DNA from 3 places in the Streptomyces sp. NBC_00016 genome. Region 3 is predicted to be linked to each of the others. Evidence: riboswitches for the same ligand, from Rfam matches in the RefSeq annotation. Region 3 holds a riboswitch; each other region holds the start of a gene.

Region 1 (9,854 bases), 3.9 Mb from region 3:
GACGGCAACGATGATTGCCAGAAGTGTCCCTGTCGACATGGGCAGGACCCCCTCACGGGCGCGCCATATATTCCTATTTTGCCGATTCCCTACCTTTTGCCTTTGAAACGAGACAGCTGATCAGTACCTGCAGAAGGCAGCACCGCAGCCCGGCCGGCCCGCCCTGCCGGACTGCGGACCGCGGACCGCGGACCGCTGACTGCTGACTGCTGACTGCTGTCTGCTGACTGCGAGGAAGCACCGCACGGGGGTGCACTTGCCGGCGGACTCGGGCCTGTGCGCGCGGATCCTGTGGTCCGCCATGACTTCGGGAGAGCGCCCCCACCGTGCACGCGTTGTCAGGCCGTCGGGATCTGCCGGGCCTCGGCCGGGGATTCCGTCGGGGTTTCGGCTGCCGATGACGTGATCAGTGCGGAGGGTCCGGTCCCGCGGTCGGTGAGGCCAGCGAGGAGGGCGAGGGCGAGGCCGGCGGCGGCGAGGGCCGCGCCGACCAGGGCGGGCGAGGCCCAGCCCCAGCCGGCCGAGATGGCCAGGCCGCCGAGCCAGGCGCCGCCGGCGTTGGCCAGGTTGAAGGCGGAGTGGTTGGAGGCCGCCGCCATCGTCGGGGCGTTCCTCGCCTTGGCCATGAGCAGCATCTGCACGGGTGTGGTGACCAGGGCGCCCATCGCGCCCATGAAGGCGAGTGTCACCAGGGCGGGAACGGTGCTGTGGACCGTGAAGTAGAACGTCACGAGCGACGCGCCCAGCAGGGCGAGCCCTCCGTACAGCGTCGGGCGCAGGGCGCGGTCGGTCAGCGGGCCCGCGATCAGCGTGCCCAGCGTCATTCCGCCGCCGTAGAGCGCGAGGACCCAGGTGGTCGAGGAGTCGGAGAGACCCGTCACGTGGGTCAGGATCGGCACCAGGTAGCTGTAGACGGCGAAGAAGCCGCCGAATCCCACGACGGCGGTGGCCAGGCCGAGGGCGACCTGCCGGTTGCCCATGGCGCGCAGTTCGTGCCGGATGCCGGCCTGGTTGCTGCGGGGCTGGTCGGGGACGAAGGCGGCCAGCGCGGCCAGCGCGACGAGGCCGATGACGGCGACGGCGCAGTAGGCGTAGCGCCAGCCCAGTTGCTGTCCGAGAGCCGTGCCGGCCGGGACGCCGATGATGTTGGCGATGGTGAGTCCGAGGAACATCCTCGACACGGCCCGCCCGGCCCGTTCGGGGGCGACCAGCCGGGAGGCCACGACGGCGCCCACGCCGAACAGTGCTCCGTGGGGCAGGCCCGCCAGGAAGCGTGCGGCGAACAGCAGGCCGAAGCCGGGTGCGAGGGCGGACGCGACGTTGCCGATCACGAACAGGGCAGACAGCAGGAGCAGGAGTCGTTTGTGGGCGATGCGCGCGCCGATGCCCGTCAGGAGCGGGGCACCGACGACGACGCCGAGCGCGTAGGCGGAGACGATGTTGCCGGCGTGCGGCACGGACACGCCGACCCCGTCGGCGATCTGGGGCAGCAGCCCCATCGTGGCGAACTCGGTCGTACCGATACCGAACGCGACGAGGGCAAGGGCCAGCAGGGCCAGTGGCATGGAGCGGAAGTACCTTTCGCGGGCGGCGGTCCGGATCGTGGCGGAGCAGGCGGGACCACGAGGTGTCCTGCTCCTGTGGCCATTCGCGCCGGCCACCGTTGCCCGGTGCGCCCCCCAGGGCAGGGAAGGCCCACAAGCAGTGCAGCGGTGGCACATGCCCACGCATTCCAAGATCGGCCGACAGGAATTATGGCCTGCATCACACCGGCTCCGGGGGTCGGTCATGCGGTGCCGGTCATGCGGGTGCCGGCCATGCCCCGGGCGCGCGCAGGGACGGTCTGCGGGCGGCGGAGGGTCGGTCCCCGGCCGGTGGCGGAGGGTCGGTCCTCGGCCGGTCGTCGTCGGTGCTGAGCGCTCAGGCACTTGAGACAGGCAAGTGGTCAGGCGGCCGCGGTCGTCATGGACGGGGCACGGGCGGGCGGCCCGTGCCCCGTCGGCGGCCGGCGGCCGGCTCCCGGCTTCGCGGTCGTCGGCGTCTCGTTCTGCAGGCAGGCACGCACGAACAGCCCCCGCGCGATGTCGGTGCCGGTATCGCGCGGGGGCTGTTCGTGGCTGCTGCGGTCGCCGTTGCGACGGAAGGGTCAGTGGTGCGTGATGCCGAGTTGGTTCGAGGCGGCGTCGACGGTCTGCGCGAGCAGGACGGCGATGGTCATCGGGCCGACGCCGCCGGGCACCGGGGTGATCAGACGGGCTCGGGTGAGGGCGGTGTCGAAGTCCACGTCGCCCACGTTGCCCGGGTTGTAGCCGGCGTCGATCACCACCGCGCCGGGCTTGATGTCCTCCCCCCGGATCAGCCGGGGCCGTCCCACGGCCGCCACCACGACGTCCGCTTCCCGGATGATGTCCGGCAGGTCCGCCGTGCGGGAGTGGCAGTAGGTCACCGTCGCGTTCCGGGCGAGCAGGAGCATTCCCACCGGTTTGCCGAGGATCGCGCTGCGGCCCACCACGGCGGCGCGCCGGCCGGTGAGATCGACGTCGTAGGCCTCCAGCAGCCGCATGATGCCGCCCGGGGTGCAGGACACGAAGCCCGGCAGCCCGAAGCTCATGGCGGCGAAGGAATGTGCCGTGACCCCGTCGACGTCCTTGTGCGGGGCGATGGCCTCGAACGCCGCCCGCTCGTCGATGTGCGGGCCGCAGGGATGCTGGAGCAGGATGCCGTGCACGTCCGGATCGTCGGACAGGCCGGCGAGCGTGTCGATCAGCTCGGCGGTCGTGGTGGTGGCGGGCAGAGCGATGTGCCGGGACCGGATACCCGCCTTCGCGCACCGCGCCCGTTTCATACGGACGTAGGTGACCGACGCGGGGTCCTCCCCCACCAGCACCGTCGCCAGGCAGGGGCTGGTCCCGGTGTGTTGTGAGATCTGTGCCGCCTTGGCAGCAGCCTCTTCGACGATGCGTCCGGCAAGACCGGTGCCGTCCATGAGCTGGGCCGTCCGAGTCGCGGACATCGTTGCCTCCGGGGTGTGGCCGACCACTCGCCCAGGCGCACGGCAACGACGTCTCGTCAGACCGCTCCCCGGTGGTGCTCCACCTCAGCGCCAGTCACGGCCCACAGCGCACTGTAGTAGACGCGCAGCCTGCTCACACCGGTCAATGTCCGGTGCCAGGAGGCGACTTGCCGGGGCCCGCCGGCTCGGGCCGGGGGCGGGGGCGAAGGGTGGGGTCGTGAAGGGGCGGTCGCCTGCGCGGCGAAAGGCTCTGCGGGGCTTCAGCCGGACGATCGTCCCCGCAGGCAATAGGTGAGGCCCGGGGACACTGTCCCCTTCACGACCACGTCCTGCACAACACGGCCTGCCCTGGCGGCATTCCCGTGCCGTCACCGTGGCGGCATTCCCGCACCGTCGACCGGCCCGGCGGGCTCCCGTCCCGGCTCGGGGGAATCACGGGACCGGGGCCCTGCCGTCGCCTTCCCGGCAGCGTGGGCATACGGATGCGTCAGGCGCCCGTGCGGCTGCGGCTGCGTGCTTGGGGCATGTGCGGGCCGCGGCCGCGTGTGGCTGAGGCGGCTGTTTACACGGTGCGCTCCATGCAGAGCAGTTGGTCGCGCGTTTCCCATGAGGGGACGACGGTGAAGCCGAGCCGCTCGTACAGGGCGATGGCGCTCGTGCGCCATTTCCACACCGACAGGCGTACCGTGCCGACGCCGTTGTCCGCGGCGTGCGCAAGCGCGGCGGCGATCAGGCCGGACGCGATACCCCGGCTCCGCGATGCCGGGTCGGTCCAGAGTCTTTTGATCTCCGAGCGTCCGCCGGCGGGGGCGGTCAGCACGACGCAGCCCACGGCTGTGTCGCCGCCGCTCAGAGCGATCAGCACGGTGTCGTCGGCGAACGCGGCCCGCGGGTCGAGGATTTCCGTCCGGTAGCGGTCCGGCAGCGCGTCCACATCGGCGACCGGGTCGCCCTTCTCGGCCTGCGTCCGCAGGTGGTAGGCCGCCAGCAGCTCGGCCGGCCGGGCCGCCGCAGGGCCCTGACCTGGCCAGCGGACGATGACAACCCCGTGTCGATCGGTCATTGCGCCAGCATCACACGAGCCGTACCCGCGCCTCAGGAGGGGTGGGTACGGCTAGTTCTCGAGGCCCCAGCTGTGGATCCGCCTGGGGTGGACGCGGATCACCTCCTCGCTGAAGTGCGGGCCCAACTCGTGCGGGCCGACGAGGAGTTCGGCCTCTCCTCGGATGTCCACGCCGCGCACGGTCCAGGGCCGCAGGCTCACGACGTCGTCCACGACGAGCGCGGCCTTCGGGTTCTTGCGGAGATTGCGCCACTTCTTCGTCTGTCCCATGGCGAATCCGCCGATCAGGATCGTGCCGTCTTCCTGCAGGAAGAACCCCACGGGATTGGCCTGCGGCTGCCCCGACGGGTCGACCGTCGCGAGGCGCCCCAACCGCTGCGACATCAGGTACGCGCGTTCGGCCGTGCTGAATTCGGTCATGGCAGCAGCCAAACATGTTCCCGGCCGCGCGCACATCGGGTCACCGACCTAGGTCCGGGGGCTGAGACCGAGTCCCGACCCTGCAACGTCAACGGCGCCCCACACGCTGCTGCGCCACCCCTTCTACAGTGAGGCGTTCCTCAACCCGGGCCTGCGCGACGGCCCAGGGCTGGCTGGAGGAGCAGGTCCGTGCCAGCGCCCTGGAGCGGCAGACCGGCGATCTGCGGCACGTCATCGGCCGCCCGGCCACCACCCTCGACGAGGCCGGCGGTGCCGTACTCAAAGGCTTCAGGGGCTTCAGAGGCTGCGGAAGTCCTTCGCGTCGGGGTAGGTCACGTCGGTGCAGCCGCGCCGCTTGGTGATGTCGTCGACGTAGGCGCGGAACAGGGTGTTCAGTCGCCGGGAGCCGAGGATGTCGTCGTAGGTGTAGCTGGAGCTGAGGGTGTGCAGGGCGGGTTTGCCGTCGCAGACGGAGGAGGCCCACCACGCTCCGTCGGCGTGTCCGGCCGTTCCCGCCTTGATGATCGCGTCCTGGGCGCCGAGGGCCTCATATCCCACGGTGTGCGCCTCCGGGCCGAAGTAGGAGGCGGTGCGCAGCCACCAGGGCGAGTGGGTGAGCGCGCTGCGGGCGTAGTCGCGCTGGTCGTCGTTCAGTTCGTCGGCGATCCGGCCCACCTGGTCGGGGCCGACCGCCAGAAGGCAGCCTTCGAGGGGGTTGGCGTTGCGCAGGGGTATCGCGAGGGCGCGGTCGGGCAGCCGGTCCTGTCCCTGTTGTGTGAGGTGTGCGGCGAACCAGCTGCAGGAGCCGCCGGCCGTCTTCGCGGGGCGAAGAGTGATCGGCACGGAGGCGAGCCGGCGGCCGGGCAGGGCGGCCAGGCTGGTCTTGCAGCCGATCCGGTCGGCTGCTGCCTCGGCGGCGGTGCGGGCGATGCGGGCGAGGCGTTCACGGTCGGCCGCGGAGACGTCGTCGTAGTCGGCGCGGGCGGTGACGTTCAGCAGTTCGGGGGCCGTCGTGCGGCTGCCCGGTCCGCACGCGGCGCGCACGGTCGTGTACCAGTCCCCGTACCGGCCCAGGGTGCCGTCGCCCACGGGCCACGCTTCGGGGCGCCGGTCGGCGACCGCCGTGACATCGTCCTTCTCGCCGTTCTCGGTGTCGTCGGTGTCGTCGGTGTCGTCGGTGTCGTCGGTGTCGTCGGTGTCGTCGGTGTCGTCGGTGTCGTAGAACGGCTCGAGTCCGCTGTCGTCACCGATCCAGTTCATCGGCTCGGAGGCGTCGCTGCGCCGCACCACCAGCGTGAACAGACTCGTGGTCTTTCCGGGGCCGGGCACCTTGTAGACGGTGCAGGAACTGTGCAGTTCGCGGCTGTCGATCCGGTACTCGTCGTAGTCGCTGGCCTTCGCCCGGACCATCCCGCCCTGCAGGTCCATCACCGCGGCCCCCGACACGAGCCCGCCGCACGCCGCGCTGATGTCGCGCTCGCTGGACGCGCGGTCGCGGAGGTCGTCGGCCGTCAGCCAGCCCGCGTACAGGCTCAGCCCGATCCCGCCCCACGCCGTCCACCGCCACAGCCCGATCAGTCCCGCGCGCACCGCAACTCCCCCGTTGTGAACCCGTCCGGCGCGATCCGTGCCGCGCCGGTCGCCGAGCGTAGACGGCCGCCGTCCGGCACGTTGAGGGAGGGCGGCAGACACGTTCCGCGTAGACCCGCGGGCGTGCGGGCGGCTCGTAATCTGGTCGGGTCTCATCGCCTGTGGGAGGGAAGTGTGCTCGTGCCGCCGTACGGGGAAGGGGCTGCGGGCGGGACTGCGGGCGGGGCTGTGCGTTGCCGTCGGCGGTGAGCGTCCTGGGCCGCCTCGGCCGTCCGGTGCCCGGCGGGCTGCGCCCGCTGAGCGTGCAGGAGGTGCGGGGCGGGGCCCGGATGGTGCTGTGCGCCACGCTGTCGTGGTACCTGGCGGTCGAGCTGGGCATCAACAGTGCCCCCATCGCCGCTGTGCTGCCTGCGGTGTTCACCTTGTCCGGGATCCCGCTGTGGGCCCCCCGGCTGGGGCTCTACCGTCTGGGCAGTGTCCTGCTGGGGGTGGGCATCGCGGCGCTCGCCCTGCGCTGGCTTCCCGTGTCCACGCTCTCCCTCGCCGTCGTGGTGAGCGCCGGATACCTCGCCAGTCTCCTGGTGCGTATCGACGGTGCTCCCAGCCAGCAGGTGCTCGTCAGCGCCGTGCTCGTCTTCGGTGTGCCCGTCTCCGGCTATCCGGAGCAGCGCGTTCTGGAGAACCTGGTGGGGATCGCGGTGGTCATCCTCCTGGGTCCCCTGCTGTGGCCTCCCGACCCCAGCCGTCTGCTGTCCGGCCGGCTCGACGCCTACCGCGACCGGCTCGACCGTCTGCTGGCGGAGCTGGGCCGCCACCCCGGCCGGGCCCCGCTGGGGCAGGGGGCGGGGCAGAAGGCGGGGCAGGCGGGGGGCCTGTGGCAGCAGCCCCATGACCTCGCGCGGGATCTGGACCGGGCCCGGCGGGCGCTGCGCTGGAGTGTGACGCACCGTCGTTCGGCCGCCGCGCTCGACGAGGTCGGATACCGCATCCAGCTGGCCGAACGCACCGCGGCTCCCTTGCACTGCCTCACCGCGCAGCTGCGGGCCGCGGGCGGGCAGGCGGCGGCCGGCCCCGGTGACGCTCACGCCGGGGAGGGCCCCGGCCCGTTGCTGGACGCGGTGCGGCACGCGCTGATCCGCGCGCTGGCCGGCGCCGATCCCACGGAACCGATCGCCCGGGCCCGGGTGATCGGCGAACGGGGCGGGCCTGCCGGGAGCGGCCGGCACGACAGCCTGCTTCGCGGCATCCTGCTGCTGGTCCTCGACCGGCTCGACGACTACCGCGAAGCGCATTTCACCGGACGGTGACCTGCCGGTGGACCGGCGGCATCACCAGGGCCGGGTGCCGGCCGGTGGGCAGGCCGCCCTCCCACCGACACGGCAGGTCGCCCTCCCACGGACACGGCAGGTCGCCGTCCCACTCTTACGGCAGTTGGCCTCCCACCGTGACGGCAGGCCGGCTCGCACGTCAGGCGAGGCCGCGGCCTGCGCAGACCAGGCGGGCGACTTCGCGGAGTTTGACGTTGTTCTCCTGCGAGTAGCGGCGCAGCACGTCGAAGGCCTGTTCCTCGGTGATGTGGTGGCGGCCCATGAGGATGCCCATGGCCTCGCCGATGGCGTGCCGGGTGGCGATGGCCTGTTCCATCTGGGCGTGGGTGCGGGCGCTGGAGAGAGCGACCGCGGCGTGGGAGGCGAGCAGCCAGCCGGCCGTCTCACTGGCCTCGGTGAACGCGCCGGGTTTGCGGGAGTAGAGGTTCAGCGCGCCGAGGTTCTCGTCCTCGGTGAACAGCAGGAAGCCCATCATGCTGCCCACGCCGAGCGAGTGGGCCCTGGGGGCGTAGGCGGGCCAGCGCTGGTGCTCGCCGGTGAGGTCGGGGATGCGGAAGAGCCGTTCTCCGCGCGTGCTGCGGGCGGCGTCGAAGCAGGGTCCTTCGCCGAGCTGTTCCTGGAGGCGGTCGCTGTCGACGACGAGTTGGTCGGTGGGGGCGAGGGTCTGCACCTTCGTGGCGTGCCGTACGAGAATGCCGGCGGCGTCGCAGCCGTCGACCAGTTCGGTGGCCGAGGCGGTGATCCGCTCCAGCGTGTCGTCGACCGAATCCTGTGCCAGCAGGTCACGTGCCATCGAGGCCATCTGCTGTGCGAACCGACCCCAGTCCACTCCGACTCCTGTTCATCGCCTGTCTGGAGAAGCCTCCTACCCAGCCTTTCACGCAACCTGCACAGCGGTGGCTGTGAGTGACGCTCCTTCTGACCGGAAGGTGACCTGTCCACGGTGCCGGAAGGTCACACGGAACGCAGGTCCGTGCAGCCTCTGGCGCGGCAGGCGTCGCAGCGGCGGGGGCGCGCCGGTGACGGTGGTTCGCTACCGTGTCGGTCCATGACGGTCCTGATCATCGGGGGCAGCGGTTTCCTGGGCGCCGCGCTGATCCGGCAGGCCGCCGCCGCGGGGCGGCAGACGTCCGCGACGTTCGCGTCCCGGCCCGGCAGTGCCTCGTACGGTGTGGCCTGGCATCCGCTCGACGTCCGCGATCCCGCGCGGGTCGCCGCGGTGATCGCGGATGTGGCCCCGTCGGTCGTGGTCAACGCGTCGAGCGGCGGCGCCGACTGGTCGGTCACCGCCGACGGCGCCGTCCGCGTGGCGCTGGCCGCCGCCGGGCAGGGCTGCCGCCTGGTCCATGTCTCCAGCGACGCGGTGTTCTCCGGTGCGCGCGTCCGGTACGACGAGAGCTGCCCGCCCGATCCCGTCACTCCGTACGGTGCCGCGAAGGCCGCTGCCGAGACGGCGGTGCGGCTGCTGGTGCCGGCCGCCGCCGTCGCCCGGACCTCGCTGATCGTCGGACACGGCCGGTCCGTGCACGAGCGCTTGGTGCACGCCCTGGCCGGCGGCACCCGTGTCGGGGCCTTGTTCACCGACGACATCCGCTGCCCGGTGCATGTCGACGACCTGGCCGCCGCCCTGTGGGAGATCGCGCTGTCCGACACGGCCGGGATGTTCCACCTCGCCGGGCCGGACGCCCTGAGCCGCCACGTTCCCTGTCAAGTTCTTCTGTTCAGTCTCCTGGAGCTCCTGAGTGCGTGCTTTTGATAGACCCAGGTCAGCCCCACCCGTCACTACGAGTTCAACCTGAGTAGTCCTCGAGTTGGCCGTCCGGGACGGGGCTGCCGGTGAGGATGTCCCACTCGTCGCCGCGGTGTACTTGGACGGCGATGTGGATCGGGCCGTTGGGGCGGCTGCGGGTGCCGGGGAGCGGGGATCGGGCTGCGGAGGGTCTCGATGGCGGGCGTGAAGGGCCGGCACCGGGCGGCTCTCCTGCGCTGTCCCTGTGTGTCAGCGGACGAGCCGTCGGGCGTCCCAGACGAGGATGGAGGCGCTGCCCAGGTGCCAGGTGGCCAGGTACCGGCCGTCGGGCGAGGTCCGCACGTGGTGGTCGTCCTTGCCGCGGCGGTCCGGGGTGAACTCGCCGAGCAGTTCGCCGGTGTCGGTCCGGTGGATGCGGACGGTGTCCCCCGGGACGGCGAGCCAGCGGCCGCCGTCGCCGAGGGCGAACCGGTGCGAGCCCGGGATGTGCAGGCGCTCCCGGCCGCCGGGCAGACCCAGGATCCGGACCCCGTCCAGGGTGACGGTGGCCAGCCAGCTGCCGTCGGGGGCGAAGGCCAGGCGGTAGACGGACCCCGGTGACGTGGGGAGTTCGGCCCGCAGTTTGCCGGAGACGGGGTCCCACAGCTGGATCCGCCCGCTCTGTTCGCCGACGGCGACGGTCCGGCCGTC
Region 2 (9,854 bases), 6.1 Mb from region 3:
TCTCGGCGGTGCCGTAGGCCTGGAAGATGCCGTGAGCGCCGGCGCCGCGGGCGTGGACCACGCGCTCGGGGATGCGCTCGTGGTCGAAGTGCATGATCTTCTCGCGCAGGTGGTGGTCCTGCAGAAGAACCGGCCCACGGGCACCCGCCTTGAGTGAGTGATCGGTGTCGTAGAGCCGGGTGCCCTGGGCGGTGGTCAGGTAGGTGCCGCTCTGCGCTTTACGGGTGGGGTCCGCGCCGGTGGGCTGGCCGGTGGGACTGACGGTTTCGGGGGTGCCTTGATCCGCCTTGGGCGGGAGCGGCGCACGCGGCTCGACAGGCTCCTCGACCGGCACCGGCTCCGGCGACGGTGCACCAGGCACGCCTTCGGCGGGACCCTCGTCGCCCAGCGCTTGCGTCAGCTTCTCAGCTGCGGCTTTGATCGGGTTGGGCTTCGACATCGTTCCTCCATGCTCGGGTACGGCCTACCTCGTCACGAGCCATGACCGCCACGGGCGGCGGCATAACAAGGGCATGAAGAACATCCGTCCAACGCCGCGCAGCCGTGTCCGGCCGCGCAAGTACCCCTCAGCGGACGCAGCAACTAGGTGCGCCCGTTGACTGGTCGTGCGCGACTCCTCGGGCTGTCACCGGTAGCGCGTACGAAGGGCCGCGCGGTCTCAGGGAGAGCCGCCGGCACTGGGATGGCGATGTCGACTTGGGCGGCGTACCGGCGGGTGTCGTCCAGTCCCAGGGCGGTGCGGCAGGCCATTTCCTCGGCCACGGTCGAGGTCGGCCACGGCACGCCGATCGGCTCGGCCGGGGCGACGCGGCAGCGGCCGTTCGTCCGCGGACCGATCGGCCGTCAGGGCCGGTTCACCAGTAGTGGCGTCGTCCGGCGACGGCGTGTCCCATCGCGCCGAGGATCCACAGGGCCGCTCCGACGGCCACCAGGATGACCCCGATGGTCCATAGGACGGCTATGCCGGTGACGAGGCCGATGACGAGCAGAACGACGCCCAGGATGATCATGACGTTCCCCTTGGGGAGTGGTGGCCGCTCCCCCGCGAGCAGCGGATCTTCATCTGTGCGAGAAAGGGGTGCGGGGGCTGTGGGAGCTCACCTCACCCGGTCCTCGTCGGGTTCGGACTCCTCCTCCTCGTCGGGGAGGCGGACGTCGCCGACGGCGATGTTCACCTCGACGACCTCCAGACCCGTCATCCGCTCCACAGCGTTGATGACGTTGGAGCGCACGTCGCCGGCCACGTCGACGATGGCGACGCCGTACTCGACGACGATGTCCAGGTCGACGGCGGCCTGGCGCTCACCGACTTCGACCTTCACCCCTTGCGTGACGCCCCCGCTGCCGCCGGGGACCCTGTCCCGCATGGCACCGAAGGCGCGGGCCACGCCGCCGCCGAGGTTGTAAATTCCCGGCACCTCACGGGCGGCCATGCCCACGATCTTGGCCACCACGCCGTCCGCGACAGTGGTCTTGCCCCGGGTCTGCGCCGGAGCCCCGACCCCGGTACGGCCCTTCAACGTGCTCACGTCCGCATCGGGCCGGCCCGTCGAGCCGCGGTTGCTGCTGGTGGTGGTGTCTGTCATGGCGATCGCCTCGGCCCCTGTCCGATGTGCTGTGCGGGCTCCGGGTACCCGCTTCTCCTGAGCCGCGAACGGATCGCACGATCAAAAGGAACGGCTCCGCTCGGTGACGCTCAGACGCCGGGTCCTCTTCGTGCATGGCGCGAAGCGAAGCCCGGATGTAGGCATGCAGGCGTGGTGGCATGCGGGCGCGGCGCTCCACCCTGATCGGTCCGTCGGAGGCGCGTCCGCGGGACGGGTGGGGCGATCAGGCCGGCGTTGTCCGGGCCTCTGCCGCCGTGCCACCGCGTCATGTCGTGTCGCGTCGCGTCGTGTCAGGTGACCAGCAGGCGGTTGAAGAAGGAACGGTAGTGGCGCAGCGCTTGGCGCAGGTCTTCGGTGTCGGCCTGTTCGCCCCTGTTCCACTGTCCTTCGAGTTCCTGTTTGTGGTCGGCGAAGGTGGCGGCCAGCCTCTGCATCACGTCGGCGACGAGGGCGTCGGCGGTGTGCACGGCGTCCCGCGGGTCGTCCACAAACCTGTCCTGCACCTCCTGCCAGCGGGTGCGGAACCCTTCCTCGTCCTCTGTGGTGAGGAGCTGCGGGACGTCGTCCTCGCCTTGGACGGGCTGGCCCGCGGTCCGGGCCGGAGTGCCTGCCGCGGCCTCCACCGGCTCCCTTTCAGCGGGCTTGCTCGGCGTGTCCGTGCTCTCACCGGGGAAGGTCGGCACATCGGCAGGAGGGCCGGCCGCGCCCTCCTGTACGGACCGGTCGCGAGGCCGGGCGAGGTCGTCGGTGGACAGGCCGCTCGCGGCGGCGGTGCCCGGTGTGTCTTCGCGTCGCATGTCTCCTCCGTTCCTGGACGCCTGGCGGCGTCCCGGTTCGGGCGGCGGGCTGTTCGCTGAGCCCTTCAGGCCCGGGCGTGGCGGGGTCGTCCGCCGTCAGCGAGCAGCTCGTCGAACAGGGCGCGGTAGTGCACCATGGCACCCCGCAACTGTTCGGTGGTCGCCTCGTGGCGGGTGCTGAGCACGTCGACATCGTGGGCGGCCCGGTAGTGCTCGAGGGTGCGGCCGTGCTCGACCGAGAGGTCCTTGAGCTGTTGCTCGAAGTCGTGGGTCGGGTAGCCGCGCTCGTGCATCAGGGAGGTCACCAAGCGGTCGGCATCGTGCACGGCGTCTTCCGGGCGGTCCACGAATTCGTCCTGCACGTTGGTCCAGTCCCGCGTGTACCGATCCCTGACGCTGCTGTCCAGCGGCTTGATGTCCAGCGTGTCATGTCGCTTCTCGCGGGCACGGAGCTCACGCTCGCCGGCCGTGCGGCTGTCGGCGTCCTCTACCGTGCGCGTGTACTCCGGGCCGAAGCGCTCACGCAGCTTCCGGCGGCGCCTGAGGGAGACCGCGACGGCTACCAGGGCGATCACCACCACGACGGCAACGATGATTGCCAGAAGTGTCCCTGTCGACATGGGCAGGACCCCCTCACGGGCGCGCCATATATTCCTATTTTGCCGATTCCCTACCTTTTGCCTTTGAAACGAGACAGCTGATCAGTACCTGCAGAAGGCAGCACCGCAGCCCGGCCGGCCCGCCCTGCCGGACTGCGGACCGCGGACCGCGGACCGCTGACTGCTGACTGCTGACTGCTGTCTGCTGACTGCGAGGAAGCACCGCACGGGGGTGCACTTGCCGGCGGACTCGGGCCTGTGCGCGCGGATCCTGTGGTCCGCCATGACTTCGGGAGAGCGCCCCCACCGTGCACGCGTTGTCAGGCCGTCGGGATCTGCCGGGCCTCGGCCGGGGATTCCGTCGGGGTTTCGGCTGCCGATGACGTGATCAGTGCGGAGGGTCCGGTCCCGCGGTCGGTGAGGCCAGCGAGGAGGGCGAGGGCGAGGCCGGCGGCGGCGAGGGCCGCGCCGACCAGGGCGGGCGAGGCCCAGCCCCAGCCGGCCGAGATGGCCAGGCCGCCGAGCCAGGCGCCGCCGGCGTTGGCCAGGTTGAAGGCGGAGTGGTTGGAGGCCGCCGCCATCGTCGGGGCGTTCCTCGCCTTGGCCATGAGCAGCATCTGCACGGGTGTGGTGACCAGGGCGCCCATCGCGCCCATGAAGGCGAGTGTCACCAGGGCGGGAACGGTGCTGTGGACCGTGAAGTAGAACGTCACGAGCGACGCGCCCAGCAGGGCGAGCCCTCCGTACAGCGTCGGGCGCAGGGCGCGGTCGGTCAGCGGGCCCGCGATCAGCGTGCCCAGCGTCATTCCGCCGCCGTAGAGCGCGAGGACCCAGGTGGTCGAGGAGTCGGAGAGACCCGTCACGTGGGTCAGGATCGGCACCAGGTAGCTGTAGACGGCGAAGAAGCCGCCGAATCCCACGACGGCGGTGGCCAGGCCGAGGGCGACCTGCCGGTTGCCCATGGCGCGCAGTTCGTGCCGGATGCCGGCCTGGTTGCTGCGGGGCTGGTCGGGGACGAAGGCGGCCAGCGCGGCCAGCGCGACGAGGCCGATGACGGCGACGGCGCAGTAGGCGTAGCGCCAGCCCAGTTGCTGTCCGAGAGCCGTGCCGGCCGGGACGCCGATGATGTTGGCGATGGTGAGTCCGAGGAACATCCTCGACACGGCCCGCCCGGCCCGTTCGGGGGCGACCAGCCGGGAGGCCACGACGGCGCCCACGCCGAACAGTGCTCCGTGGGGCAGGCCCGCCAGGAAGCGTGCGGCGAACAGCAGGCCGAAGCCGGGTGCGAGGGCGGACGCGACGTTGCCGATCACGAACAGGGCAGACAGCAGGAGCAGGAGTCGTTTGTGGGCGATGCGCGCGCCGATGCCCGTCAGGAGCGGGGCACCGACGACGACGCCGAGCGCGTAGGCGGAGACGATGTTGCCGGCGTGCGGCACGGACACGCCGACCCCGTCGGCGATCTGGGGCAGCAGCCCCATCGTGGCGAACTCGGTCGTACCGATACCGAACGCGACGAGGGCAAGGGCCAGCAGGGCCAGTGGCATGGAGCGGAAGTACCTTTCGCGGGCGGCGGTCCGGATCGTGGCGGAGCAGGCGGGACCACGAGGTGTCCTGCTCCTGTGGCCATTCGCGCCGGCCACCGTTGCCCGGTGCGCCCCCCAGGGCAGGGAAGGCCCACAAGCAGTGCAGCGGTGGCACATGCCCACGCATTCCAAGATCGGCCGACAGGAATTATGGCCTGCATCACACCGGCTCCGGGGGTCGGTCATGCGGTGCCGGTCATGCGGGTGCCGGCCATGCCCCGGGCGCGCGCAGGGACGGTCTGCGGGCGGCGGAGGGTCGGTCCCCGGCCGGTGGCGGAGGGTCGGTCCTCGGCCGGTCGTCGTCGGTGCTGAGCGCTCAGGCACTTGAGACAGGCAAGTGGTCAGGCGGCCGCGGTCGTCATGGACGGGGCACGGGCGGGCGGCCCGTGCCCCGTCGGCGGCCGGCGGCCGGCTCCCGGCTTCGCGGTCGTCGGCGTCTCGTTCTGCAGGCAGGCACGCACGAACAGCCCCCGCGCGATGTCGGTGCCGGTATCGCGCGGGGGCTGTTCGTGGCTGCTGCGGTCGCCGTTGCGACGGAAGGGTCAGTGGTGCGTGATGCCGAGTTGGTTCGAGGCGGCGTCGACGGTCTGCGCGAGCAGGACGGCGATGGTCATCGGGCCGACGCCGCCGGGCACCGGGGTGATCAGACGGGCTCGGGTGAGGGCGGTGTCGAAGTCCACGTCGCCCACGTTGCCCGGGTTGTAGCCGGCGTCGATCACCACCGCGCCGGGCTTGATGTCCTCCCCCCGGATCAGCCGGGGCCGTCCCACGGCCGCCACCACGACGTCCGCTTCCCGGATGATGTCCGGCAGGTCCGCCGTGCGGGAGTGGCAGTAGGTCACCGTCGCGTTCCGGGCGAGCAGGAGCATTCCCACCGGTTTGCCGAGGATCGCGCTGCGGCCCACCACGGCGGCGCGCCGGCCGGTGAGATCGACGTCGTAGGCCTCCAGCAGCCGCATGATGCCGCCCGGGGTGCAGGACACGAAGCCCGGCAGCCCGAAGCTCATGGCGGCGAAGGAATGTGCCGTGACCCCGTCGACGTCCTTGTGCGGGGCGATGGCCTCGAACGCCGCCCGCTCGTCGATGTGCGGGCCGCAGGGATGCTGGAGCAGGATGCCGTGCACGTCCGGATCGTCGGACAGGCCGGCGAGCGTGTCGATCAGCTCGGCGGTCGTGGTGGTGGCGGGCAGAGCGATGTGCCGGGACCGGATACCCGCCTTCGCGCACCGCGCCCGTTTCATACGGACGTAGGTGACCGACGCGGGGTCCTCCCCCACCAGCACCGTCGCCAGGCAGGGGCTGGTCCCGGTGTGTTGTGAGATCTGTGCCGCCTTGGCAGCAGCCTCTTCGACGATGCGTCCGGCAAGACCGGTGCCGTCCATGAGCTGGGCCGTCCGAGTCGCGGACATCGTTGCCTCCGGGGTGTGGCCGACCACTCGCCCAGGCGCACGGCAACGACGTCTCGTCAGACCGCTCCCCGGTGGTGCTCCACCTCAGCGCCAGTCACGGCCCACAGCGCACTGTAGTAGACGCGCAGCCTGCTCACACCGGTCAATGTCCGGTGCCAGGAGGCGACTTGCCGGGGCCCGCCGGCTCGGGCCGGGGGCGGGGGCGAAGGGTGGGGTCGTGAAGGGGCGGTCGCCTGCGCGGCGAAAGGCTCTGCGGGGCTTCAGCCGGACGATCGTCCCCGCAGGCAATAGGTGAGGCCCGGGGACACTGTCCCCTTCACGACCACGTCCTGCACAACACGGCCTGCCCTGGCGGCATTCCCGTGCCGTCACCGTGGCGGCATTCCCGCACCGTCGACCGGCCCGGCGGGCTCCCGTCCCGGCTCGGGGGAATCACGGGACCGGGGCCCTGCCGTCGCCTTCCCGGCAGCGTGGGCATACGGATGCGTCAGGCGCCCGTGCGGCTGCGGCTGCGTGCTTGGGGCATGTGCGGGCCGCGGCCGCGTGTGGCTGAGGCGGCTGTTTACACGGTGCGCTCCATGCAGAGCAGTTGGTCGCGCGTTTCCCATGAGGGGACGACGGTGAAGCCGAGCCGCTCGTACAGGGCGATGGCGCTCGTGCGCCATTTCCACACCGACAGGCGTACCGTGCCGACGCCGTTGTCCGCGGCGTGCGCAAGCGCGGCGGCGATCAGGCCGGACGCGATACCCCGGCTCCGCGATGCCGGGTCGGTCCAGAGTCTTTTGATCTCCGAGCGTCCGCCGGCGGGGGCGGTCAGCACGACGCAGCCCACGGCTGTGTCGCCGCCGCTCAGAGCGATCAGCACGGTGTCGTCGGCGAACGCGGCCCGCGGGTCGAGGATTTCCGTCCGGTAGCGGTCCGGCAGCGCGTCCACATCGGCGACCGGGTCGCCCTTCTCGGCCTGCGTCCGCAGGTGGTAGGCCGCCAGCAGCTCGGCCGGCCGGGCCGCCGCAGGGCCCTGACCTGGCCAGCGGACGATGACAACCCCGTGTCGATCGGTCATTGCGCCAGCATCACACGAGCCGTACCCGCGCCTCAGGAGGGGTGGGTACGGCTAGTTCTCGAGGCCCCAGCTGTGGATCCGCCTGGGGTGGACGCGGATCACCTCCTCGCTGAAGTGCGGGCCCAACTCGTGCGGGCCGACGAGGAGTTCGGCCTCTCCTCGGATGTCCACGCCGCGCACGGTCCAGGGCCGCAGGCTCACGACGTCGTCCACGACGAGCGCGGCCTTCGGGTTCTTGCGGAGATTGCGCCACTTCTTCGTCTGTCCCATGGCGAATCCGCCGATCAGGATCGTGCCGTCTTCCTGCAGGAAGAACCCCACGGGATTGGCCTGCGGCTGCCCCGACGGGTCGACCGTCGCGAGGCGCCCCAACCGCTGCGACATCAGGTACGCGCGTTCGGCCGTGCTGAATTCGGTCATGGCAGCAGCCAAACATGTTCCCGGCCGCGCGCACATCGGGTCACCGACCTAGGTCCGGGGGCTGAGACCGAGTCCCGACCCTGCAACGTCAACGGCGCCCCACACGCTGCTGCGCCACCCCTTCTACAGTGAGGCGTTCCTCAACCCGGGCCTGCGCGACGGCCCAGGGCTGGCTGGAGGAGCAGGTCCGTGCCAGCGCCCTGGAGCGGCAGACCGGCGATCTGCGGCACGTCATCGGCCGCCCGGCCACCACCCTCGACGAGGCCGGCGGTGCCGTACTCAAAGGCTTCAGGGGCTTCAGAGGCTGCGGAAGTCCTTCGCGTCGGGGTAGGTCACGTCGGTGCAGCCGCGCCGCTTGGTGATGTCGTCGACGTAGGCGCGGAACAGGGTGTTCAGTCGCCGGGAGCCGAGGATGTCGTCGTAGGTGTAGCTGGAGCTGAGGGTGTGCAGGGCGGGTTTGCCGTCGCAGACGGAGGAGGCCCACCACGCTCCGTCGGCGTGTCCGGCCGTTCCCGCCTTGATGATCGCGTCCTGGGCGCCGAGGGCCTCATATCCCACGGTGTGCGCCTCCGGGCCGAAGTAGGAGGCGGTGCGCAGCCACCAGGGCGAGTGGGTGAGCGCGCTGCGGGCGTAGTCGCGCTGGTCGTCGTTCAGTTCGTCGGCGATCCGGCCCACCTGGTCGGGGCCGACCGCCAGAAGGCAGCCTTCGAGGGGGTTGGCGTTGCGCAGGGGTATCGCGAGGGCGCGGTCGGGCAGCCGGTCCTGTCCCTGTTGTGTGAGGTGTGCGGCGAACCAGCTGCAGGAGCCGCCGGCCGTCTTCGCGGGGCGAAGAGTGATCGGCACGGAGGCGAGCCGGCGGCCGGGCAGGGCGGCCAGGCTGGTCTTGCAGCCGATCCGGTCGGCTGCTGCCTCGGCGGCGGTGCGGGCGATGCGGGCGAGGCGTTCACGGTCGGCCGCGGAGACGTCGTCGTAGTCGGCGCGGGCGGTGACGTTCAGCAGTTCGGGGGCCGTCGTGCGGCTGCCCGGTCCGCACGCGGCGCGCACGGTCGTGTACCAGTCCCCGTACCGGCCCAGGGTGCCGTCGCCCACGGGCCACGCTTCGGGGCGCCGGTCGGCGACCGCCGTGACATCGTCCTTCTCGCCGTTCTCGGTGTCGTCGGTGTCGTCGGTGTCGTCGGTGTCGTCGGTGTCGTCGGTGTCGTCGGTGTCGTCGGTGTCGTAGAACGGCTCGAGTCCGCTGTCGTCACCGATCCAGTTCATCGGCTCGGAGGCGTCGCTGCGCCGCACCACCAGCGTGAACAGACTCGTGGTCTTTCCGGGGCCGGGCACCTTGTAGACGGTGCAGGAACTGTGCAGTTCGCGGCTGTCGATCCGGTACTCGTCGTAGTCGCTGGCCTTCGCCCGGACCATCCCGCCCTGCAGGTCCATCACCGCGGCCCCCGACACGAGCCCGCCGCACGCCGCGCTGATGTCGCGCTCGCTGGACGCGCGGTCGCGGAGGTCGTCGGCCGTCAGCCAGCCCGCGTACAGGCTCAGCCCGATCCCGCCCCACGCCGTCCACCGCCACAGCCCGATCAGTCCCGCGCGCACCGCAACTCCCCCGTTGTGAACCCGTCCGGCGCGATCCGTGCCGCGCCGGTCGCCGAGCGTAGACGGCCGCCGTCCGGCACGTTGAGGGAGGGCGGCAGACACGTTCCGCGTAGACCCGCGGGCGTGCGGGCGGCTCGTAATCTGGTCGGGTCTCATCGCCTGTGGGAGGGAAGTGTGCTCGTGCCGCCGTACGGGGAAGGGGCTGCGGGCGGGACTGCGGGCGGGGCTGTGCGTTGCCGTCGGCGGTGAGCGTCCTGGGCCGCCTCGGCCGTCCGGTGCCCGGCGGGCTGCGCCCGCTGAGCGTGCAGGAGGTGCGGGGCGGGGCCCGGATGGTGCTGTGCGCCACGCTGTCGTGGTACCTGGCGGTCGAGCTGGGCATCAACAGTGCCCCCATCGCCGCTGTGCTGCCTGCGGTGTTCACCTTGTCCGGGATCCCGCTGTGGGCCCCCCGGCTGGGGCTCTACCGTCTGGGCAGTGTCCTGCTGGGGGTGGGCATCGCGGCGCTCGCCCTGCGCTGGCTTCCCGTGTCCACGCTCTCCCTCGCCGTCGTGGTGAGCGCCGGATACCTCGCCAGTCTCCTGGTGCGTATCGACGGTGCTCCCAGCCAGCAGGTGCTCGTCAGCGCCGTGCTCGTCTTCGGTGTGCCCGTCTCCGGCTATCCGGAGCAGCGCGTTCTGGAGAACCTGGTGGGGATCGCGGTGGTCATCCTCCTGGGTCCCCTGCTGTGGCCTCCCGACCCCAGCCGTCTGCTGTCCGGCCGGCTCGACGCCTACCGCGACCGGC
Region 3 (9,854 bases):
GGATCCGGTGGTCCAGGTCGTCGAGTTCGTCCATGTGGACTCACTGTTCACGCCTGTGTCCTCGGAACTCCGGCAATATTGAGCGACATCCCATTAATCACCCATTTCGGGGAGTGATGCATGTTTCAAAATTAATCGCCCATATAGAGGCGATACGGTCACCAGCATGCCTGCCGAGACCACTACCGAGAACGTCTCCGTCACGGGATGGGGCCGCACCGCCCCCACCACCGCACGCCTGGTCCGCCCCCGGACCTACGCGGAGGCCGTGACGGCGGTCCGGGAGTGCGGGCCACGCGGAGGCATCCCCAGGGGGCTGGGGCGCGCCTACGGAGACGCGGCGCAGAACGCCGGCGGGGCGGTGATCGACCTGACCGGGCTGGACCGGATCCACGTCATCGACGCCGACGACGGGAGCGTCCTGTGCGACGCGGGGGTCTCCCTGCACCGGCTCATGGAGGTCCTGCTGCCGCTCGGCTGGTTCGTGCCGGTGACCCCCGGCACCCGGTATGTGACCGTGGGCGGCGCGATCGGCGCCGACATCCACGGCAAGAACCACCATGTGTCCGGGTCCTTCGCCCGGCATGTGCTGTCCTTCGAGCTGCTCACGGCGGACGGCACGATCCGCACGGTGGAGCAGGGCACCGACCTGTTCGACGCGACCGCCGGCGGCATGGGCCTGACCGGCGTCGTCCTGACGGCCAGGATCCGGCTCCAGCCGGTCGGGACGTCGCTGATGTCGGTCGACACCGAGCGGGCCGCCGACCTCGACGACCTGATGGCCCGGCTGACGGCCGGCGACCACCGCTACCGCTACTCGGTCGCGTGGATCGACCTCCTCGCACGCGGCGCGGCCACCGGACGCGCGGTGCTGACCCGCGGCGAGCACGCGCCCCTGGACGCCCTGCCCGCCCGCGCGCGCAGGGCCCCGCTCGCGTTCCGCCCGTCCCGGCTCCCGGCCGCTCCCGCGTTCCTGCCGAGCGGCCTGCTCACCCGGACGACCGTCGGACTGTTCAACGAACTCTGGTACCGCAGAGCGCCCCGCGCGCGTACCGGCGAACTCCAGAGCCTGTCCGCCTTCTTCCACCCCCTCGACGGCGTCCCGCACTGGAACCGTGTCTACGGCCGCGACGGCTTCGTGCAGTACCAGTTCGTCGTCGGGTACGGACGCGAGGACACCCTGCGCCGGATCGTGGGACGCCTCTCCGCCCGCCGCTGCCCGTCCTTCCTGGCCGTCCTCAAGCGGTTCGGGGACGCCGACCCCGGCTGGCTGTCCTTCCCGCGTCCGGGCTGGACCCTCGCCCTGGACATCCCGGCCGGACTGCCCGGCCTCGGCGCCTTCCTCGACGAGCTGGACGCGGAGGTGGCCGCCGCGGGCGGCCGCGTCTACCTCGCCAAGGACTCCCGGCTGCGCCCCGAACTCCTCACCGCGATGTACCCGCGCCTCGACGACTTCCGCGCGCTGCGCGCGGAGCTGGACCCGCGCGGGGTGTTCGTGTCGGACCTCGCCCGCCGGCTCAACTTCCAGGAGTCACCATGAAGGACGCCTTCGGCCTCCCCCAGTCCCTGCTCGTCCTCGGCGGCACGTCCGGCATCGCGCTGGCCACCGCCCGCCGGCTGATCGTCCGCCGCACCCGCACGGTGTGGCTGGCCGGGCGCCCGTCGCCCGCCCTGGAGTCGGCCGCCGCCGAGCTGCGCACCCTGGGGGCGGACGTCCACACCGTGCCCTTCGACGCGCTCGACCCCGCGTCCCACGAGACGGTCCTCGGCAAGGTCTTCGCCGAGGGCGACGTCGACGCGGTGCTGCTCGCCTTCGGCGTCCTCGGCGACCAGGCGAACGACGAACGCGACCCGGCGGCCGCGGTGCGCGTCGCGCAGACCAACTACACGGGGGCGGTGTCGGCGGGGCTGGTCGCCGCGCGCGCCCTGCAGACCCAGGGGCACGGCTCCCTGGTCGTCCTCTCCTCCGTCGCCGGCGAGCGGGCCCGCCGCTCGAACTTCATCTACGGCTCCAGCAAGGCGGGCCTCGACGCCTTCGCCCAGGGACTGGGCGACGCGCTGCACGGGACCGGCGTGCACGTCATGGTCGTACGCCCCGGGTTCGTCCGGACGAAGATGACCGCCGGGCTGCCCGAGGCGCCGCTGGCGACCACCCCCGAGGCGGTCGCCACCGCCGTCGAGCTGGGGCTGCGGCGCCGCTCGGAGACGGTGTGGGTGCCGGGCGTGCTGCGCGTGGTGATGTCGGCGCTGCGTCACGCGCCCCGCGGGCTGTTCCGCAGGCTGCCGATCTAGCGGAGCCGCCGGGGCGCGCCGCTAGCGCGTCGGCAGCGAGCCGCGGTCGACGTGGGCCGCCTGCGGGGGTACGACCGCGCCCCCGAAGGCGTAGTCGCGCAGTTTGCGCCAGACGCCGTCGGCGCCCTGCTCGGCGAGGGCGAAGCCGGTGCAGGACCACTCGGCCTCGTAGTGGGCGAGCTCGTCGAAGGCCCGGTCCATCGCCGCCTCGTCGATGCCGTGCGCGACGGTGACGTGCGGGTGGTAGGGGAACTGGAGCTCGCGGGTCAGCGGCCCGGAGGCGGACCGGATCCGCTGCTGGAGCCAGGCGCAGGTCTCGGTGCCCTGGACGACCCGCACGTAGACCACCGGCGACATGGGCCGGAAGGTGCCGGTGCCGGACAGCCTCATCGGGAAGGGGCGGCCGGCCGCGGCGACCTCGCCGAGGTGCGCTTCGACGGCGGGCAGCGCGTTCGTCCCGACCTCGGTCGGCGGCAGCAGTGTGACGTGCGTGGGGATGCCGTGAGCCGCGACGTCGCCGAAGCCCAGGCGCCGCTCCTGGAGCAGGCTGCCGTGAGGCTCCGGGACCGCGATCGACACACCGATCGTTACGGTCCCCACGTCTTCTCCTGTCGTCATGTCGTCCTGGCGGGGTGTGTTGCCGGGTTCGTACTCAGTCGTACGGCTATCGACTGTACGGCCACAGCTGTGCTCTGGGCAGGCGCAGGGAAAGTGATGTGCAGCGCTCTGCCCAGAGGAACAGGTGTGCGGTGCGCCCCGAGTGCTTCCGCGTGCTTCCGAGCGCCGCTCAGTGCTTCGCGGGCAGGAAGCCGACCCGCTCGTACGTCCGGGAGAGGGTCTCCGCGGCGACGGCGCGCGCCTTCTCCGCACCCTTGGCCAGGATCGAGTCGAGCGTCTCGGGGTCGTCCAGGTACTGCTGGGTGCGGTCCCGGAACGGCGTCACGAAGTCGACGACGACCTCGGCGAGGTCCGTCTTGAGCGCGCCGTAGAGCTTGCCCTCGTAGCGCTGCTCCAGCTCGGGGACGCTCGTGCCGGTCAGCGTCGAGTAGATGCCGAGCAGGTTGCTGACGCCGGGCTTGTTCTCGGTGTCGTAGCGGACGACCGTGTCGGTGTCCGTGACCGCGCTCTTGACCTTCTTCGCCGTCGCCTTCGGCTCGTCGAGCAGGTTGATGAGGCCCTTCGGCGTGGACGCCGACTTGCTCATCTTGATCGACGGGTCCTGAAGGTCGTAGATCTTCCCGGTCTCCTTCAGGATGTGCGGCTTCGGGATCGTGAAGGTCTCGCCGAAGCGGCCGTTGAAACGCTCCGCGAGGTCGCGGGTCAGCTCGATGTGCTGGCGCTGGTCCTCACCGACCGGCACCTCGTCGGCCTGGTACAGCAGGATGTCCGCGACCTGGAGGATCGGGTACGTGAACAGGCCCACGGAGGCGCGGTCGGCGCCCTGCCTGGCGGACTTGTCCTTGAACTGGGTCATCCGGCTCGCCTCGCCCATGCCGGTGAGGCAGTTCATGACCCAGGCGAGCTGGGCGTGCTCGGGGACGTGGCTCTGGACGAAGAGCGTGCAGCGGTCCGGGTCGAGACCGGCCGCGAGGAGCTGGGCGGCGGCCAGCCGCGTGTTCGCGCTGAGCTCCTTCGGATCCTGCGGGACCGTGATCGCGTGCAGGTCGACGACCATGTAGAACGCGTCGTGGGTCTCCTGGAGCGCCACCCACTGGCGGACGGCGCCGAGGTAGTTGCCGAGGTGGAACGAGCCGGCGGTGGGCTGGATTCCGGAGAGCACGCGGGGTCGGTCTGAGGCCATGTCCATCATTGTCTCAGAGCGCGGAGACCGCCCGGAACGGGTCCCGGGCGGCCACGGGGGCCGCCCGGGGTGCCGCCGGGGTCAGCCGAGGTCGATCTCCGGGTACAGCGGGAAGCCCGCCACCAGGTCGGTCGCCCGCCGGGAGATCTCGTCCGCGACCTTCGCGTCCAGGACGTGGGCGGCCTTCGAGGGGGCGCCCGACTTCGTCGTGCCGGGCTCCGTCGTGGTCAGGACCCGGTCGATCAGGGACGCGACCTCGTCCATCTCGGCCGTGCCCAGGCCCCGGGTGGTCAGCGCCGGGGTGCCGATGCGGATGCCGGAGGTGTACCAGGCGCCGTTCGGGTCGGCGGGGATGGCGTTGCGGTTGGTGACGATGCCCGAGTCCAGCAGCGCCGCCTCGGCCTGCCGGCCGGTGAGCCCGTAGGAGGAGGCCACGTCGATCAGGTTCAGGTGATTGTCCGTGCCGCCGGTGACCAGGGTCGCGCCGCGCCGCGTCAGGCCCTCGGCGAGGGCGCGGGAGTTGTCGACGATGCGCTGGGCGTAGTCCTGGAAGGACGGCCGGCGGGCCTCCGCCAGGGCGACGGCCTTGGCGGCCATGACGTGCGGGAGCGGGCCGCCGAGGACCATCGGGCAGCCGCGGTCGACCTGGTCCTTGAGGGAGTCGTCGCACAGGACCATGCCGCCGCGGGGGCCGCGCAGGGACTTGTGGGTGGTGGTCGTCACGATCTGGGCGTGCGGGACCGGGTCGAAGTCGCCGGTCAGGACCTTGCCCGCGACCAGGCCGGCGAAGTGCGCCATGTCGACCATGAGGGTCGCGCCGACCTCGTCGGCGATCTCGCGCATGATCCGGAAGTTCACCAGCCGGGGGTACGCGGAGTAGCCGGCGACGATGATCAGCGGCTTGAAGTCGCGGGCCGAGGCACGCAGGGCCTCGTAGTCGATCAGGCCGGTGGCCGGGTCCGTGCCGTAGGAGCGCTGGTCGAACATCTTGCCGGAGATGTTGGGGCGGAAGCCGTGGGTGAGGTGGCCGCCGGCGTCCAGCGACATGCCGAGCATCCGCTGGTTGCCGAAGGCCTGGCGCAGCTCGGCCCAGTCGGCCTCGGAGAGGTCGTTGACCTGGCGGACGCCCGCCTTCGCGAGGGCCGGGGCCTCCACGCGGTCGGCGAGGATCGACCAGAAGGCGACGAGGTTGGCGTCGATGCCGGAGTGCGGCTGGACGTACGCGTGGCGGGCGCCGAAGAGCTCGCGGGCGTGCTCGGCGGCCAGCGCCTCGACGGTGTCCACGTTGCGGCAGCCGGCGTAGAAGCGGCGGCCGATGGTGCCCTCGGCGTACTTGTCGCTGAACCAGTTGCCCATCGCGAGGAGGGTGGCCGGGGAGGCGTAGTTCTCCGAGGCGATCAGCTTGAGCATCTCGCGCTGGTCGTGGACCTCCTGGCCGATGGCGTCGGCGACGCGCGGCTCGACGGCGCGGATCACGTCGAGTGCGGCACGGAAGGCGGTGGACTCGGTGGAGAGGGACTGCTGCTCGGACATGTCGTCGGCCTCCGGGGGCGTGGCGTGCGGTCACGGTTCTCGGTCTGGCCCAGGCGCACGGCACTCTTGTCGCTCACAGGCCGCTCCCCGATGGTCCGTCCCATCCCAGCGCGCCAGTCACGGCCCGCTCGCCAGCCTACCGGGCAGGCCCGAATCCCAAGGTCCGGCGTCCACCATGCGAGCGACGTCGGATCCGCGCAGGAGCACGCCTCCGGTCGCCCTGGAGCAGCCGTCGGACCGGGGTCGCGGCGCCTAGAGGATCACGTGGGGCAGGAAGCGGGCGTACTCGTCCGTGATCAGGCCGGAGGACTCGCGGATGCCGAGGCCGGCCGACTCGTCCTCCACCGTCCACGCGCCGAGGACGACGTGGTTGCCGTCGAACGTGGGCAGGGGCGCCAACTGCTGGTAGCAGCAGGCTTCGTCGGTGCGCGGGGCGGGATCGCCGCCCGGTGCGTGCAGGGTGACGCCGGCGCCCTCGCGGCCCAGCAGCGGCTTGGCGACATAGCCGGTGGTGGCCGCCAGTTCGCGGGGCCCGTCGAGGTAGGCGGGGAGGAGGTTGGGGTGTCCGGGGTACAGCTCCCACAGGACGGCCAGCAGGGCCTTGTTGCTGAGGAGCATCTTCCAGGCCGGTTCGATCCACAGGGTCGTGCCGGTGCCGCCGCCGTTGTCGAGGGTGTCGAGGACATGGCCCGCGAAGCGGTCGGTGGTCAGCCACTCCCAGGGGTAGAGCTTGAAGCAGCTGCGGATGAAGCGGAGTTGACGGTCGACGAAGCGGCCGGACAGCGGGTCCCAGCCGATCTCCTCCATGGAGATCCAGGCCGTGTCCAGGCCGGCCTGCTCGGCGGTCTCCTTGAGGTAGGCGACCGTCATGAGGTCCTCGCCCAGCTCGTCCGCCGAGGAGTGCGCGAAGTGGAGCGGGCTGCCGGGCGGGAGCAGGGGGGCCTGCTTCCTCCAGGCGGCGACCAGGCGTTCGTGGAGGGAGTTCCACTGGTCGGCGCCGGGGAATCGTTCCTCCATCCAGAACCACTGGGGGGAGGCCGCCTCCACGAGCGAGGTGGGGGTGTCCGCGTTGTACTCCAGGAGCTTCGCCGGGCCGGTGCCGTCGTAGTGGAGGTCGAAACGGCCGTAGACGGAGGGGAGTTCGGCACGCCGGTGCCAGGCCTCGGCGACCGCCGCCGCGATCCGCGGGTCGGTGATGCCGAGGTCGGCGAGGCGGTCGGTCTCGACGAGGTGGGCGGCGGCCGCCAGGCACATGGTGTGCAGTTCCTCGACGGTCTCCTCCAGCGCCTCGACCTCGTCGAGGGTGAAGACGTAGTACGCGCTCTCGTCCCAGTAGGGGCGCAGCCGGCCGTCGGGGTGACGGGTGAGGGGGTAGACGAGACCCTGGTCCTCGACGGTCCGCTGCCAGTCGGGGCGGGGTTCGATGGTGTGACGTCGCACGGTGCCGGTGTCCTGTTCAGCCGCTCGGGCGCTCAGCCGCCCGAGCTGCCCTTGCCGACACCGCTGCCGCTGTCGCTGTCGCCGCCGAACCCGTTCCGGTCGACTCCGCTGCCGCCACTGCTGCCGCTGCCGCCGCTGCTGCTGCTGCCGCCACTGCTACTGCTGCCGCCACTGCTGCTGCTCGAACCGGTCGAGCCGCTGGACCCCTTGCCCGGCTTGGTGAAGGAGCCGCCGTCGACCCAGGAGCCCTTCTTGTCGCCGCCGTAGTACCAGGCGGCGTCGGTGGCGGCCGTGGCGGACTTGCCGACCTTGCCGGCCGAGCCGGACTTGCCGGACGTGGACTTGCAGTTCTTGTCGGCGACGACCTTGTAGCCCTTGGTGAGGTTGTAGCTGTCGCGGTCGACGCACCGCTTGTCGGGGTCGGAGGAGCAGGCGGACAGGGCCGCCGCGAGCACTCCCATGCCGCCGAGTACGACCGTGCCCGAGCGAAGTCTGCGACGCGCGTCCGCCATGTTCCGTCTCCCCGTTTCCGCATCGCCGCTACGACGATTTCCGGCCGTCAGCCTAGACACCGTGCCGAGAGCGACCGAAGGCGGCCCGCCCACCAGCCGTTCCCCTACAGTCCTTTCGTGCTCTTTGGAATGGTGTGCGCACTCGGCGCGGCGGTCTGCTTCGGTACGGCGACGGTGTTGCAGGCGATGGCGGCGCGGGCGGCCGTCGGCGGGAGCGGCGGGGACGCGGCGCTGCTGCTGCGGGCGGTGCGGGAGTGGCGGTATCTGGCGGGGCTCGCGCTGGACGGGCTGGGGTTCCTGTTCCAGATCGCCGCGTTGCGCTCGGTGCCGATCTACGCCGTGGGGGCGGCCCTCGCGTCGAGCCTGGCGGTGACGGCGGTGGTCGCGGCGCGGCTGCTGCGGGTGCGGCTGAGCCGGACCGAGTGGGCGGCGGTGGGGGTGGTGTGCGCGGGCCTGGCGATGCTGGGCCTGGCGGCGGGGACGGAGGGCGAGGAGAGCGGACCGCAGGCGCTGCCGTGGGTGATGCTCGGCGCGGCGGGCGGGGTGCTGCTGCTGGGACTGGCCGGACGGCGGCTGACCGGACGCGCACGGGCGCTGGTGCTGGGCCTCGGGGCCGGTTTCGGGTTCGGGGTGGTGGAGGTGGCGGTGCGGCTGATCGACTCGCTCGACCCGTCGGAGCTGCTCACCGACCCGGCCCTGTACGCGCTGCTGCTGGGTGGCGGTGCCGCGTTCCTGCTGCTGACGACGGCTCTCCAGCGGGGGTCGGTGACGACCGCCACGGCCGGGATGGTGATCGGCGAGACGATCGGTCCGGCGCTGGTGGGCGTGGTGTGGCTGGGCGACCGGACCCGGGAGGGGCTCGGCTGGCTGGCCGTACTCGGTTTCGCCGTCGCCGTGGCGGGAGCGCTGGCACTGGCCCGGTTCGGGGAGGCGCCCGAAGAGGCGTCCGTGACGGAGCCGGCACCGGAGCCGCCGGTCAGGCCATCGCCTCCGTGATGCCGTCCCACAGGCGGATCCTCGCCTCCAGCGCGAGGGTGGCCGTCTCGACGGCCTCCTGCCAGCGCGTGTCGTCCGTGCCGCACAGGTCGGCGACCATCTGCATGGCCATGGGGGTGTGCTCCTCGCCGTCCACCTCGATGTGGCGGGCCAGGTAGTCGCGGAAGAGCGGGAACCGGTCGGTGCCCTCCTTCTTGATCACCTGGTCGAACATGTCCGGGATGAGGTCCCCCCGGGAGAAGGCGAAGGCGGCGGCCCGGCAGTGCAGCGGCCGGTCGGCGATGATCTGAAAGGTCGTGCGCACGAACTCGGCGGCGGGGGCGGGGACCCGGGCGACCCGCAGCGCCGACGGCACGTCGTGGCCCTCGCCGATCAGCGCGAGGAAGGTGTCGATCCGGGTGGTGTCGGCGTCCGCCTCGGCCATGCCGGCCCGGTACAGCTCGAAGTGGCTGGTGAAGCCGCCGTTCAGCTCGTCGCTCTCCTCGACGAGGACGATGTCGTTGATGAGCCGCCGGCTCACCTCCGAGCCGCGCGGCACCCAGGGGACGTCGACGCAGGTGAGGTCGCGCTGGAGCGACTTGAGCAGGGACATGAAATCCCATACCGCGAACACGTGGTGCGCCATGAAGACGGCCATGTGTTCCCGGCTGCTTATCCGCTGATAGACCGGATGAGCGGTCACTTCCTTTCGGACCGGTTCTATTGCCGAACGGGCCCTTTCGATTCCCTCATGGGTCAGCTTCCAGTCGTACCTGGACATGGTTCTCCTTCGACGGGGGAGCTCGATCGTGCACTTCTCCCGACGCACCGGCAAGCGCTTCCAGGAATCCCGGAGAAGTTACCGGCAGTACCGCTCGACAGAAGGAGTCAAGACCGCCGAAAAGGAGATTAAAAGCCGCGTTCCGGACAGTCGAAGACAGTTGTAGAAGTTTGAAGAACCTGTGAACGCAAGCGCTCTCTCCCGCGTACTCGACGGTGTGACCAGTAATCCCGTCACCGTCACCGCCGCATATCGCGTGGTGCCGGGCCGCGAGGCCGACTTCCACTCCTGGGGGTGGGCCATGCTGGGCGCGAGCGCACGGCAACCCGGCTTCCTGGGGGGCGGTGTACTTGTCGATGGAGAGGCGGAGTGGCATGTGGTCTATCGCTTCGCGACCGAAGGCACAGCCCGGGCCTGGGAGGACTCGGCCGCCAGGGTCGAGTGGGACGGCCGGGCGCTGGACATCGCCCGGCAGACGGACCGCAGGAGCGTGCGCGGCTCCAAGGCCTGGTTCGACGCC

The links. Region 3 has a riboswitch for ZMP and ZTP ahead of OG933_RS17655 (glycine hydroxymethyltransferase). Riboswitches for the same ligand answer to the same signal wherever they lie in the genome.
Region 1: linked by a shared signal. The riboswitch ahead of OG933_RS00575 (bifunctional 5,10-methylenetetrahydrofolate dehydrogenase/5,10-methenyltetrahydrofolate cyclohydrolase) and the one ahead of OG933_RS17655 (glycine hydroxymethyltransferase) in region 3 are both predicted to bind ZMP and ZTP.
Region 2: linked by a shared signal. The riboswitch ahead of OG933_RS44480 (bifunctional 5,10-methylenetetrahydrofolate dehydrogenase/5,10-methenyltetrahydrofolate cyclohydrolase) and the one ahead of OG933_RS17655 (glycine hydroxymethyltransferase) in region 3 are both predicted to bind ZMP and ZTP.

The regions. Positions count from the first base shown of each region.
Region 1 is NZ_CP108304.1:116,883-126,736, forward strand. It holds gene OG933_RS00565 (hypothetical protein) at 1-39, opposite strand, end outside; gene OG933_RS00570 (MFS transporter) at 339-1,565, opposite strand; gene OG933_RS00575 (bifunctional 5,10-methylenetetrahydrofolate dehydrogenase/5,10-methenyltetrahydrofolate cyclohydrolase) at 2,147-3,013, opposite strand; ZMP/ZTP riboswitch at 3,036-3,121, opposite strand; gene OG933_RS00580 (GNAT family N-acetyltransferase) at 3,576-4,076, opposite strand; gene OG933_RS00585 (PPOX class F420-dependent oxidoreductase) at 4,128-4,496, opposite strand; gene OG933_RS00590 (hypothetical protein) at 4,794-6,086, opposite strand; gene OG933_RS00595 (FUSC family protein) at 6,332-7,393, shown strand; gene OG933_RS00600 (GAF and ANTAR domain-containing protein) at 7,554-8,243, opposite strand; gene OG933_RS00605 (SDR family oxidoreductase) at 8,463-9,170, shown strand; gene OG933_RS00610 (WD40 repeat domain-containing protein) at 9,414-9,854, opposite strand, start outside.
Region 2 is NZ_CP108304.1:10,104,177-10,114,030, reverse strand. It holds gene OG933_RS44510 (catalase) at 1-439, opposite strand, end outside; gene OG933_RS44505 (DUF6131 family protein) at 855-1,010, opposite strand; gene OG933_RS44500 (Asp23/Gls24 family envelope stress response protein) at 1,098-1,586, opposite strand; gene OG933_RS44495 (hypothetical protein) at 1,898-2,404, opposite strand; gene OG933_RS44490 (hypothetical protein) at 2,470-3,024, opposite strand; gene OG933_RS44485 (MFS transporter) at 3,324-4,550, opposite strand; gene OG933_RS44480 (bifunctional 5,10-methylenetetrahydrofolate dehydrogenase/5,10-methenyltetrahydrofolate cyclohydrolase) at 5,132-5,998, opposite strand; ZMP/ZTP riboswitch at 6,021-6,106, opposite strand; gene OG933_RS44475 (GNAT family N-acetyltransferase) at 6,561-7,061, opposite strand; gene OG933_RS44470 (PPOX class F420-dependent oxidoreductase) at 7,113-7,481, opposite strand; gene OG933_RS44465 (hypothetical protein) at 7,779-9,071, opposite strand; gene OG933_RS44460 (FUSC family protein) at 9,317-9,854, shown strand, end outside.
Region 3 is NZ_CP108304.1:4,009,912-4,019,765, forward strand. It holds gene OG933_RS17630 (phosphatase PAP2 family protein) at 1-34, opposite strand, end outside; gene OG933_RS17635 (FAD-binding protein) at 167-1,540, shown strand; gene OG933_RS17640 (decaprenylphospho-beta-D-erythro-pentofuranosid-2-ulose 2-reductase) at 1,537-2,292, shown strand; gene OG933_RS17645 (2'-5' RNA ligase family protein) at 2,314-2,892, opposite strand; gene trpS (tryptophan--tRNA ligase) at 3,080-4,093, opposite strand; gene OG933_RS17655 (glycine hydroxymethyltransferase) at 4,175-5,626, opposite strand; ZMP/ZTP riboswitch at 5,667-5,757, opposite strand; gene OG933_RS17660 (glutathionylspermidine synthase family protein) at 5,879-7,066, opposite strand; gene OG933_RS17665 (hypothetical protein) at 7,099-7,578, opposite strand; gene OG933_RS17670 (DMT family transporter) at 7,708-8,574, shown strand; gene OG933_RS17675 (DUF3050 domain-containing protein) at 8,555-9,334, opposite strand; gene OG933_RS17680 (antibiotic biosynthesis monooxygenase) at 9,552-9,854, shown strand, end outside.